3 regions of the Pelosinus fermentans DSM 17108 genome follow, and region 3 is predicted to be linked to each of the others. Evidence: a T-box and tRNA genes for the amino acid it is inferred to sense, from the RefSeq annotation. Region 3 holds a T-box; the other regions hold tRNA genes.
The links. The T-box of region 3 lies ahead of ileS (isoleucine--tRNA ligase). A T-box ahead of a tRNA ligase gene usually reads a tRNA of that ligase, here a tRNA-Ile.

Region 1 (4,290 bases), 1.9 Mb from region 3:
CTTAGGCTTTCGGTGGACAAGATTCTCACTTGTCTTTTCGCTACTCATACCGGCATTCTCACTTCTATATACTCCACAGCTCCTTACGGTACTGCTTCGATGCGTATAGAACGCTCCCCTACCACTTGTATCTTACGATACAAATCCATAGCTTCGGTTCCGTACTTTAGCCCCGGACATCTTCGGCGCAAAACCTCTCGACCAGTGAGCTATTACGCACTCTTTAAATGGTGGCTGCTTCTAAGCCAACATCCTGGTTGTTTCTGAAGTTCCACATCCTTTGCCACTTAGTACGGCATTGGGGACCTTAGCTGATGGTCTGGGCTGTTTCCCTCTTGACTACGGATCTTATCATTCGCAGTCTGACTCCCAAGGTCCGAGTACAGCCATTCGCAGTTTGACAGAGTTCGGTAACCTATAAGGCCCCTAGCCCAATCAGAGCTCTACCGTCTGTACTTATTTCTTGAGGCTAGCCCTAAAGCTATTTCGGGGAGAACCAGCTATCTCCGCGTTCGATTGGCATTTCACCCCTATCCACAACTCATCCCAAAACTTTTCAACGTTCACGGGTTCGGTCCTCCACGCAATTTTACCTGCGCTTCAACCTGGCCATGGATAGATCACTGCGGTTTCGGGTCTACAACAACTAACTAATCGCCCTATTAAGACTCGCTTTCGCTGCGGCTCCACATCTTCTGCTTAACCTCGCTAGTTACTGTAACTCGCCGGTTCATTCTTCAATAGGCACGCCGTCGACCACATAAGGGTCTTCGACTGCTTGTAGACATACGGTTTCAGGTTCTTTTTCACTCCCCTCCCGGGGTGCTTTTCACCTTTCCCTCACGGTACTATACGCTATCGGTCGCCAAGGAGTATTTTGCCTTGGAGGGTGGTCCCCCCTGCTTCCCACAAGGTTTCACGTGTCTCGTGGTACTCTGGATCTCAGCCATCTTGCTCTGCTTTTCGTCTACGGGACTGTTACCCCCTATGGTCTACCTTTCCAGGTAGTTCGACTAAGCCTGACTTGAATTATGCTGGTCCTCAACCCCGAATCAGTAAACTGAATCGGTTTGGGCTCTTCCCCGTTCGCTCGCCGCTACTTAGGGAATCTCGCTTGATTACTTTTCCTCTGGGTACTTAGATGTTTCAGTTCCCCAGGTGCCCTCCTCATGGTCTCAGCCATGGGTAACAATGCATTACCATTGTTGGGTTTCCCCATTCGGATATTCACGGATCAATACCTGCTTGCGATTCCCCGTGACTTTTCGGAGCTTACCCCGTCCTTCTTCGGCTCTTGGCGCCAAGGCATCCACCGTATGCCCTTCATAACTTGACTTATTGTCTCGTTACTCGGTTGTCAATAACCTATCATCTGCGTTGTTGTCGCTGTGGGCATTCGTTCGACGTACAGAAGTACGACTCACTCTTGTCCTCGCTCCGCCTAGCATCTGACAGCTTCTTGCCAACCTTTACTTGGTGGTATATTCGAGTACTAAAACAAGAATATACATGTTTCAAAAAATCCTAACATGCTCGGTAATCACCCTAATATTGCTATTAGAATTAATTACGTCGCTTTCTTCTGTGCAGTTTTCAAAGAACATTTAATAAATGGTGGAGGATAACGGGATCGAACCGTTGACCCCCTGCGTGCAAGGCAGGTGCTCTCCCAGCTGAGCTAATCCCCCGTATTCTATATGTTAGTATAAAATACTAACATCTTTTCATTTACCCGACTAAAAAAATTCGAGTTATTAAAACCTCGAATCCAAGTGGACGAATAAATGGTGGGCCTAAATGGACTCGAACCATTGACCTCACGCTTATCAGGCGTGCGCTCTAACCAGCTGAGCTATAGGCCCGTAGAGGTATTCCCTCAAAACTAAGCAATGTAAGCAAAAGTGAACAACCAGATGTGTCGACCTTGGATATGAAAGAGTATTTCATCCTTCAAATCTCCATAGAAAGGAGGTGATCCAGCCGCACCTTCCGATACGGCTACCTTGTTACGACTTCACCCCAATCACTGATCTCACCTTCGACGGCTGGTTCCATTGCTGGTTACCTCACCGGCTTCGGGTGCTCTCAACTTTCGTGGTGTGACGGGCGGTGTGTACAAGGCCCGGGAACGTATTCACCGCAGCATGCTGATCTGCGATTACTAGCGATTCCGACTTCATGCAGGCGAGTTGCAGCCTGCAATCCGAACTGAGAGCTTGTTTTTGGGTTTGGCTTCACCTCGCGGCTTCGCTACCCTCTATTTAAGCCCATTGTAGTACGTGTGTAGCCCAAGACATAAGGGGCATGATGACTTGACGTCATCCCCACCTTCCTCCGTGTTATCCACGGCAGTCTCCCATGAGTTCCCACCTTTACGTGCTGGCAACATAGGATAAGGGTTGCGCTCGTTGCGGGACTTAACCCAACATCTCACGACACGAGCTGACGACAGCCATGCACCACCTGTCTATCTGTCTTCCGAAGAAGAACTTCCTATCTCTAGGATCATCAGACGATGTCAAGCCTTGGTAAGGTTCTTCGCGTTGCGTCGAATTAAACCACATACTCCACCGCTTGTGCGGGCCCCCGTCAATTCCTTTGAGTTTCAACCTTGCGGCCGTACTCCCCAGGCGGGGTACTTATTGCGTTAACTCCGGCACTGGAGGGGTCGATACCCCCAACACCTAGTACCCATCGTTTACGGCCAGGATTACCGGGGTATCTAATCCCGTTCACTACCCTGGCTTTCGCGCCTCAGTGTCAGACACAGTCCAGAAAGTCGCCTTCGCCACTGGTGTTCCTCCTAATATCTACGCATTTCACCGCTACACTAGGAATTCCACTTTCCTCTCCTGCACTCAAGAATAACAGTATCCAATGCTTCACGGGGTTAAGCCCCGAACTTTAACATCAGACTGATTATCCCACCTGCGCGCGCTTTACGCCCAATAATTCCGGACAACGCTTGCCACCTACGTATTACCGCGGCTGCTGGCACGTAGTTAGCCGTGGCTTTCTTGTCAGGTACCGTCATTATGAACCATTATTTACAATCCACACATTCGTCCCTGAAAACAGAGTTTTACGATCCGAAAACCTTCTTCACTCACGCGGCGTTGCTCCGTCAGACTTTCGTCCATTGCGGAAGATTCCCCACTGCTGCCTCCCGTAGGAGTCTGGGCCGTGTCTCAGTCCCAGTGTGGCCGTTCATCCTCTCAGACCGGCTACTGATCGTCGCCTTGGTGAGCCATTACCTCACCAACTAGCTAATCAGACGCAGACCCATCTTCTAGTGATAGCTTATAAATAGAGGCCACCTTTAGTATTTTAAATATGCATTCAAAATACAACATTCGGTATTAGCACCACTTTCGCAGTGTTGTCCCCAGCTAGAAGGTAGGTTGTCTACGCGTTACTCACCCGTTCGCCACTAAAATTCCATTGCTGAAATCTCCGTTCGACTTGCATGTGTTAGGCACGCCGCCAGCGTTCGTCCTGAGCCAGGATCAAACTCTCCATAAAAGTTATATTATGAAGAACCTTGATGGCTCTTTAAAAAACTTGTTTGTGTTGTTCTCGCTTTCGCAGAACAACTTTGTTTCGCACTCGAAAACGAGTACCGCACATCTGGCTTATTTTAACCTTACTTACATTGTTTAGTTTTCAAGGAACACATTCGATTGTTGGTAAACTTTTCGAAGTTTTTCAACCGCCGACATTTATATATACTATCACACATTCATCGACATGTCAATGTTATCTTTTTGTTTTTCTGTTACCAACATCTGGCATGTTTCTGTAGCGCGAATATCATTTTATCATTTTAGTACTATCTTGTCAATATAGCTATCCCTTTATTCTTTAAATTATTCTTCCGTAAGAAAGCCCGCTATCGCGGGTCTTAAAAACATAAACCTTTTGAACCGCGAAGACGCGAAGAATATGAAGAACAGATCGGCTAAAACCGAACCACTAAGGCGCAAAGGACACAAAGGGGTTTATATATTTTTTTGTGCACTCCTTTGTGTGCCGCATCGGCGGCATTGTACCTTTGTGGTTCATAAAATCTCATTTTTTCGCACCTAACATACTTTTTTACTTATAAGAAAAGCGAGCTAGCGCTCGCTTTTCTTGTTTTTTCTCTATTCTTTATGCCGCATATGAGGAAATAACAATACATCTCGAATAGAAGGACTGTCGGTCAGCAGCATAACTAAACGATCAATACCAATACCTAAACCACCTGTTGGTGGCAAGCCATACTCTAACGCATTCACATAATCATGATCC
Region 2 (4,290 bases), 380 kb from region 3:
CAAATGCCAATTGCCGAATATGTTGTTGTCGGGGATGTCCCAAATACATATGTACAATTCCCGTTTCCATTTCCCAATAATCTAAGTGAAAATGAAAAACATGAATAAGAAGATAATTAAATGAAAAAGAAGATAGAGCATTGACAGACCTTTTTGAGATATGATAATATAGACAAGTCACCAATTTGCAATAAAAAAGTTGACATACTTATGTAAAGATGTTAAAATCAATGAGGTCGTTTGAAGCGGCATAATTATTATTTTTTAAGATCTTTATCGAATGTGTTCCTTGAAAACTAAACAATGTAAGTAAGGTTAAAATAAGCCAGATGTGCGGTACTCGTTTTCGAGTGCGAAACAAAGTTGTTCTGCGAAAGCGAGAACAACACAAACAAGTTTTTTAAAGAGCCATCAAGGTTCTTCATAATATAACTTTTATGGAGAGTTTGATCCTGGCTCAGGACGAACGCTGGCGGCGTGCCTAACACATGCAAGTCGAACGGTCTGGTATTCAACACTGAATATTTAGCAGTGTAGCCAAGCGTCAAGCGCGAAAGAAGAGAGCGCTTCACGCATTTAACAAGTGCCAACACAAAAGCTAAGGATTGAGTGTTGAATATCAGATAGTGGCGAACGGGTGAGTAACGCGTAGACAACCTACCTTCTAGCTGGGGACAACACTGCGAAAGTGGTGCTAATACCGAATGTTGTATTTTGAGTGCATACTTAAAATACTAAAGGTGGCCTCTATTTATAAGCTATCACTAGAAGATGGGTCTGCGTCTGATTAGCTAGTTGGTGAGGTAATGGCTCACCAAGGCGACGATCAGTAGCCGGTCTGAGAGGATGAACGGCCACACTGGGACTGAGACACGGCCCAGACTCCTACGGGAGGCAGCAGTGGGGAATCTTCCGCAATGGACGAAAGTCTGACGGAGCAACGCCGCGTGAGTGAAGAAGGTTTTCGGATCGTAAAACTCTGTTTTCAGGGACGAATGTGTGGATTGTAAATAATGGTTCATAATGACGGTACCTGACAAGAAAGCCACGGCTAACTACGTGCCAGCAGCCGCGGTAATACGTAGGTGGCAAGCGTTGTCCGGAATTATTGGGCGTAAAGCGCGCGCAGGTGGGATAATCAGTCTGATGTTAAAGTTCGGGGCTTAACCCCGTGAAGCATTGGATACTGTTATTCTTGAGTGCAGGAGAGGAAAGTGGAATTCCTAGTGTAGCGGTGAAATGCGTAGATATTAGGAGGAACACCAGTGGCGAAGGCGACTTTCTGGACTGTGTCTGACACTGAGGCGCGAAAGCCAGGGTAGTGAACGGGATTAGATACCCCGGTAATCCTGGCCGTAAACGATGGGTACTAGGTGTTGGGGGTATCGACCCCTCCAGTGCCGGAGTTAACGCAATAAGTACCCCGCCTGGGGAGTACGGCCGCAAGGTTGAAACTCAAAGGAATTGACGGGGGCCCGCACAAGCGGTGGAGTATGTGGTTTAATTCGACGCAACGCGAAGAACCTTACCAAGGCTTGACATCGTCTGATGATCCTAGAGATAGGAAGTTCTTCTTCGGAAGACAGATAGACAGGTGGTGCATGGCTGTCGTCAGCTCGTGTCGTGAGATGTTGGGTTAAGTCCCGCAACGAGCGCAACCCTTATCCTATGTTGCCAGCACGTAAAGGTGGGAACTCATGGGAGACTGCCGTGGATAACACGGAGGAAGGTGGGGATGACGTCAAGTCATCATGCCCCTTATGTCTTGGGCTACACACGTACTACAATGGGCTTAAATAGAGGGTAGCGAAGCCGCGAGGTGAAGCCAAACCCAAAAACAAGCTCTCAGTTCGGATTGCAGGCTGCAACTCGCCTGCATGAAGTCGGAATCGCTAGTAATCGCAGATCAGCATGCTGCGGTGAATACGTTCCCGGGCCTTGTACACACCGCCCGTCACACCACGAAAGTTGAGAGCACCCGAAGCCGGTGAGGTAACCAGCAATGGAACCAGCCGTCGAAGGTGAGATCAGTGATTGGGGTGAAGTCGTAACAAGGTAGCCGTATCGGAAGGTGCGGCTGGATCACCTCCTTTCTATGGAGATTTGAAGGATGAAATACTCTTTCATATCCAAGGTCGACACATCTGGTTGTTCACTTTTGCTTACATTGCTTAGTTTTGAGGGAATACCTCTACGGGCCTATAGCTCAGCTGGTTAGAGCGCACGCCTGATAAGCGTGAGGTCAATGGTTCGAGTCCATTTAGGCCCACCATTTATTCGTCCACTTGGATTCGAGGTTTTAATAACTCGAATTTTTTTAGTCGGGTAAATGAAAAGATGTTAGTATTTTATACTAACATATAGAATACGGGGGATTAGCTCAGCTGGGAGAGCACCTGCCTTGCACGCAGGGGGTCAACGGTTCGATCCCGTTATCCTCCACCATTTATTAAATGTTCTTTGAAAACTGCACAGAAGAAAGCAACGTAATTAATTCTAATAGCAATATTAGGGTGATTACCGAGCATGTTAGGATTTTTTGAAACATGTATATTCTTGTTTTAGTACTCGAATATACCACCAACTAAAGGTTGGCAAGAAGCTGTCAGATGCTAGGCGGAGCGAGGACAAGAGTGAGTCGTACTTCTGTACGTCGAACGAATGCCCACAGCGACAACAACGCAGATGATAGGTTATTGACAACCGAGTAACGAGACAATAAGTCAAGTTATGAAGGGCATACGGTGGATGCCTTGGCGCCAAGAGCCGAAGAAGGACGGGGTAAGCTCCGAAAAGTCACGGGGAATCGCAAGCAGGTATTGATCCGTGAATATCCGAATGGGGAAACCCAACAATGGTAATGCATTGTTACCCATGGCTGAGACCATGAGGAGGGCACCTGGGGAACTGAAACATCTAAGTACCCAGAGGAAAAGTAATCAAGCGAGATTCCCTAAGTAGCGGCGAGCGAACGGGGAAGAGCCCAAACCGATTCAGTTTACTGATTCGGGGTTGAGGACCAGCATAATTCAAGTCAGGCTTAGTCGAACTACCTGGAAAGGTAGACCATAGGGGGTAACAGTCCCGTAGACGAAAAGCAGAGCAAGATGGCTGAGATCCAGAGTACCACGAGACACGTGAAACCTTGTGGGAAGCAGGGGGGACCACCCTCCAAGGCAAAATACTCCTTGGCGACCGATAGCGTATAGTACCGTGAGGGAAAGGTGAAAAGCACCCCGGGAGGGGAGTGAAAAAGAACCTGAAACCGTATGTCTACAAGCAGTCGAAGACCCTTATGTGGTCGACGGCGTGCCTATTGAAGAATGAACCGGCGAGTTACAGTAACTAGCGAGGTTAAGCAGAAGATGTGGAGCCGCAGCGAAAGCGAGTCTTAATAGGGCGATTAGTTAGTTGTTGTAGACCCGAAACCGCAGTGATCTATCCATGGCCAGGTTGAAGCGCAGGTAAAATTGCGTGGAGGACCGAACCCGTGAACGTTGAAAAGTTTTGGGATGAGTTGTGGATAGGGGTGAAATGCCAATCGAACGCGGAGATAGCTGGTTCTCCCCGAAATAGCTTTAGGGCTAGCCTCAAGAAATAAGTACAGACGGTAGAGCTCTGATTGGGCTAGGGGCCTTATAGGTTACCGAACTCTGTCAAACTGCGAATGGCTGTACTCGGACCTTGGGAGTCAGACTGCGAATGATAAGATCCGTAGTCAAGAGGGAAACAGCCCAGACCATCAGCTAAGGTCCCCAATGCCGTACTAAGTGGCAAAGGATGTGGAACTTCAGAAACAACCAGGATGTTGGCTTAGAAGCAGCCACCATTTAAAGAGTGCGTAATAGCTCACTGGTCGAGAGGTTTTGCGCCGAAGATGTCCGGGGCTAAAGTACGGAACCGAAGCTATGGATTTGTATCTTAGGATACAAGTGGTAGGGGAGCGTTCTATACGCATCGAAGCAGTACCGTAAGGAGCTGTGGAGTATATAGAAGTGAGAATGCCGGTATGAGTAGCGAAAAGACAAGTGAGAATCTTGTCCACCGAAAGCCTAAGGTTTCCTGAGCAACGCTCGTCGTCTCAGGGTAAGTCGGGGCCTAAGCCGAGGCGTAAATGCGTAGGCGATGGACAACTGGCAAACATTCCAGTACCACCCACATCCGTTTGAGTGATGGAGTGACACAGAAGGGTAAGTAATCGCATGAATGGAAGAAATGCGTCTAAGCTTGTAGGGTGTTTAGCAGGCAAATCCGCTAAACGTTAAGCCTGAGGAGTGACGGGGAGTTGAC
Region 3 (4,290 bases):
CCCACCGATCGATCTCTAATAACTCATTATAACCCACTCTATCTGTATCTGGGTTAAAATCATGAATACTGCCCAGAATGTAGCGGAAGGTGTTGCGTATTTTTCGATATACTTCAGACAATTGTTTCAAGATATCGTTCGAAACACGAACATCCGCCTGATAGTCAGCAGAGGCTACCCATAAACGCAAAATGTCAGCCCCATATTTTTTGATAACATCCTGTGGAAAAATAACATTACCAACGGATTTAGACATTTTACGACCATCACCATCTACCACAAAACCATGAGTAAGAACCGCTTTATAAGGGGCAATTCCCTTTGTTGCCACTGATGTTAATAAAGATGACTGAAACCACCCTCGATGCTGATCACTTCCCTCTAAGTATAAGTCAGCCGGCCATGCAAGTTCTTCATGCTGCTCTAGTACAGCTGCATGACTTGACCCGCTATCAAACCAAACATCCATAATATCCGTTTCTTTGCGAAAACTATCGTGACCGCAATGGGAACAAGTAAAGCCTTCTGGCAATATTTCACTTGAGTCTTTGGCCCACCATGCATCAGAACCTTCTTGACGAAATAAATTCTTAACAGCAGTAATTGTTATATCATTGATAACATGTTCATTACATTGTGTACAATAAAAAATAGGAATTGGAACTCCCCATACCCTTTGACGGGAAATACACCAGTCATGACGATCCGCCACCATATTATGTATCCGGTCTTCACCCCAGCCAGGAATCCATTGTACATCTTTAATCGCTTGCAATGCTTGTTCCCTAAACCCATCTACTGATGCAAACCACTGTTCCGTTGCCCGATAAATAACAGGATTTTTGCAACGCCAGCAATGAGCGTATTGGTGTTTGATTTTACCCTTGCCAAGCAACATACCACGTGCTGCTAGTTCTTTGATTACAGGGACATCAGCATCATGTATTAACATGCCTTCAAATATGCCACCTTCAGCTGTAAAGCGCCCTGCATGGTCCACGGGATTAATGATTGGCAATCCGTGCCTTATACCCGTTTCAAAATCGTCTGGGCCGTGTCCTGGAGCCGTATGTACACAGCCAGTACCTTGTTCTAGGGTAACATAGTCGGCCAAAACAATTATAGACTCCCGCTCGATAAAGGGATGGGAGAAAACCACACCTTCAAGATCAGCCCCCTTTAAAGTGGACAATATCGTATAGCTTTCTAGTTTATTATCTTTTGCTACCGCTTCAATTAATTCTACTGCTAAAAGATAAATTTCACCTTGGGATTCCACCCATGCGTATTCTAATTCCGGATGAACAGCAATGGCAACATTGGCCGGCATTGTCCAAGGCGTGGTTGTCCAAATGACACCATATACATTTTCAGCATTTATTCCTACAGGCAAAGTCCCTTTATCATCCACTAAAGGAAATTTAACATAAATGGTATGAGATTTTTTTTCTGCATATTCAATTTCAGCTTCTGCCAAAGCAGTCTCACATGAAGTACACCAATACACCGATTTTAAACCCTTATAAATATGACCTTTCTTAGCCATTTCCCCAAAGACCTCGATCTGCTTTGCTTCATAGACAGGCCGCAATGTTACATATGGATTGTCCCAATCAGCACCAATACCTAAACGTTTGAAGTCTTGACGCTGGGTATCAACAAATTTCAAAGCATAATCTTTACATTCACGACGTAAATCCAATGGTTTTAGTTCATGCCTATTTAGACCGAGTATTTTTATGGCAGCATGTTCAATCGGTAGACCATGAGTATCCCAACCAGGCACATAAGGAGTATTAAATCCGCGTAATGATTTGTATTTCAAAATCATATCTTTTAAAATCTTATTTAAAGCATGACCAATATGAATATCACCATTCGCATAAGGAGGCCCATCATGTAAGATAAATTTAGGCTTTTCCACCTGCGTTGTACGTTTCTCATAAATTTTTTGTTGCTTCCAGTAATTGAGCATTTCAGGCTCTCTTTCTGGTAAATTTCCTCGCATTGGAAATTCAGTTTGCGGTAAATTAAGGGTTTTACTATAATCCAACAATAACACCTCCAAAAAAATAAAACCTCTTCATCCCTGAAGGGACGAGAGGTTGTTTCCCGTGGTACCACCCTAATGACTGTTACAGCCACTTTTGTAACGATATAACGCTCGTTAAACGGCAAATCTTACTGTATTTCAGTTTGCAGTTCAGGAGTGATCTTCACTAAACTTGATTACTATTAGGCTTACACTATTCCTAACTCGCTGTAAAATCAGTTTTTTAGCTACTGTCTCCATCATAACTTGTATTAGTATTAACATTCTACAATAAAGTTGATTATAACCAATAAAAGGTACATTGTCAAATTACCTATTCATCCTCACCAGATTCACCTAATATCTCCAACTGTGCTTGTACAAGGGTACGCATACGAACACGATATACATCAACTTGTTTTTTCAAATCCTGATATTCACTAGCCATACGACGTACTTTGTTGGCAGCTTCCTCTACGAGTTTCTGAGCGTTGATCTCTGCTTCTTTTATCATTAGTTCTGTTGTCTTTTTAGCATTTAACTTTACTTCTTCCGCTGTTTCCTGAGCAACAATTAACGTATTATGCAAAGTGTTTTCCATATGTTGAAAATGTTCTAATTTACTATTAAGTCGGTCCATATTCTCTTTCAACTCAATATTTTCCCGATATAATAGCTCATAATCTTTTATGACTCGGTCAAGGAATTCATCAACATCTTCTTCGTTATATCCTCGAAAACTTCTCTTAAATTCTTTATTATGAATATCTAAAGGGGTTAGCATGAATACACCTCCACGTATCTACATAAAACGTTTTAATACAACACTCATTCGTCCTTTTCTGGTTTGCCCCAGTACTTCACAAACTTCGACTCTCCCCCGTCCACGCATTGAAATAACATCATTTTCTTTAATGGACTGAGCACTATTTTTAGCTTCCTGCCAGTTTATTTTTAGTTTACCTGCCACGATTTCCTCTGACATTCTGCTGCGGGAAGTTCCAAAACCAGCTGCTGCTATGACGTCCAATCGAAGAGAAGCTACAGTCGTTTTGATTTCCTTTACTTTTTCTTCTCGAGGAGCAATATCTGCGATCTTCAATTGCGTAATACTGATAGGCGCCGCACCAATCTTACTGAAATTTTGCATAAGAAAATTGAAGAAAGATGAATCGATAATAATTTGGCATCCATGCCCACACATAATGATATCACCAATAATTTCTCGCTTGATACCTAATGCCATCAATGCCCCCAGCACATCTCGATGAGTGATTTGATAATATCTCTCATCCCATGTTACGGAGACAGCCTCTACTGCAGCATCAGGGGTACCCCGAAACTCTTCATTTATAAAAACAGCTTTAACTCGCTCCGCCCCATCATAACCACCGCTGGCTACCAGCTTTAATCGATCATAATGTGCACCAATCGTTTCTGCAATGCTATAACCGTAAGGATCCAGAAACTCTGTTACTTTGTACTTTCGATTACGCAATGCCGCTTCAGCTAAATCCAATAATTTAGCTGCTAATTCACCTTCACCGCTAGCCTGATAATATCGTATAATTTTTTCTCGGTCACCCATGTGATTTTTTCCCCATCTCCTGTGAACGTTTTGTAGCTGCTTGTACTGCATCAATTAAAGCTGCTCTTACACCCTTTTGCTCTAATACATGTATACCCGCAATAGCAGTTCCACCTGGAGAAGTTACCATATCCCTTAATCTTGCGGGATGTTCCCCTGTTTCCAGAACCATCTTAGCTGCTCCCAATAAGGTCTGAGCTGCCATAACCAATGAATTTTGTCTGGACAAGCCAACCCGGACACCTGCATCTGTTAATGCATCAATAAGTACAAAGACGTATCCCGGACCACTACCTGATAATCCCGTTACTGCATCCATAGCATTTTCATCCATAATAATGGCTCTACCTACAGAAGCAAAAATAGTTAATACTAATTCGCCATTTTCTTCACCTGCATAATGCCCCAAAGCAAGAACAGACATCCCTTCCCCTACTGACACCGGAGTGTTTGGCATAACTCTTACAATTGGAATCCGTATCAATTTGCTCTCAAGTATTCCAATTGTAATTCCCGCTGCAATTGATACAACTAAGGTTGTAGGTGAAAGCAGTGGTGCAATGGCATCTAATACACCATTAATAATCTGAGGCTTCACAGTTAAAAACAATATATCTGCTGCTTTTACAGTATCCTTAATACTTAACGTCGTAAGTACACCAAATTTCCC

Region 1: it has a tRNA-Ile gene. The T-box ahead of ileS (isoleucine--tRNA ligase) is inferred to sense a tRNA for this amino acid. The anticodon was not compared.
Region 2: it has a tRNA-Ile gene. The T-box ahead of ileS (isoleucine--tRNA ligase) is inferred to sense a tRNA for this amino acid. The anticodon was not compared.

What each region holds. Positions count from the first base shown of each region.
Region 1 covers NZ_AKVN02000001.1:4,223,246-4,227,535, forward strand. The annotation lists rRNA gene FR7_RS19530 (23S ribosomal RNA) at 1-1,336, opposite strand, end outside; tRNA gene FR7_RS19535 (tRNA-Ala) at 1,613-1,688, opposite strand; tRNA gene FR7_RS19540 (tRNA-Ile) at 1,786-1,862, opposite strand; rRNA gene FR7_RS19545 (16S ribosomal RNA) at 1,965-3,522, opposite strand; gene lysS (lysine--tRNA ligase) at 4,143-4,290, opposite strand, start outside.
Region 2 covers NZ_AKVN02000001.1:2,737,068-2,741,357, reverse strand. The annotation lists gene yunB (sporulation protein YunB) at 1-108, shown strand, start outside; rRNA gene FR7_RS12735 (16S ribosomal RNA) at 435-2,093, shown strand; tRNA gene FR7_RS12730 (tRNA-Ile) at 2,196-2,272, shown strand; tRNA gene FR7_RS12725 (tRNA-Ala) at 2,370-2,445, shown strand; rRNA gene FR7_RS12720 (23S ribosomal RNA) at 2,722-4,290, shown strand, end outside.
Region 3 covers NZ_AKVN02000001.1:2,356,992-2,361,281, reverse strand. The annotation lists gene ileS (isoleucine--tRNA ligase) at 1-2,062, opposite strand, end outside; T-box leader at 2,091-2,305, opposite strand; gene FR7_RS10730 (DivIVA domain-containing protein) at 2,367-2,816, opposite strand; gene FR7_RS10725 (YlmH family RNA-binding protein) at 2,835-3,620, opposite strand; gene proC (pyrroline-5-carboxylate reductase) at 3,613-4,290, opposite strand, start outside.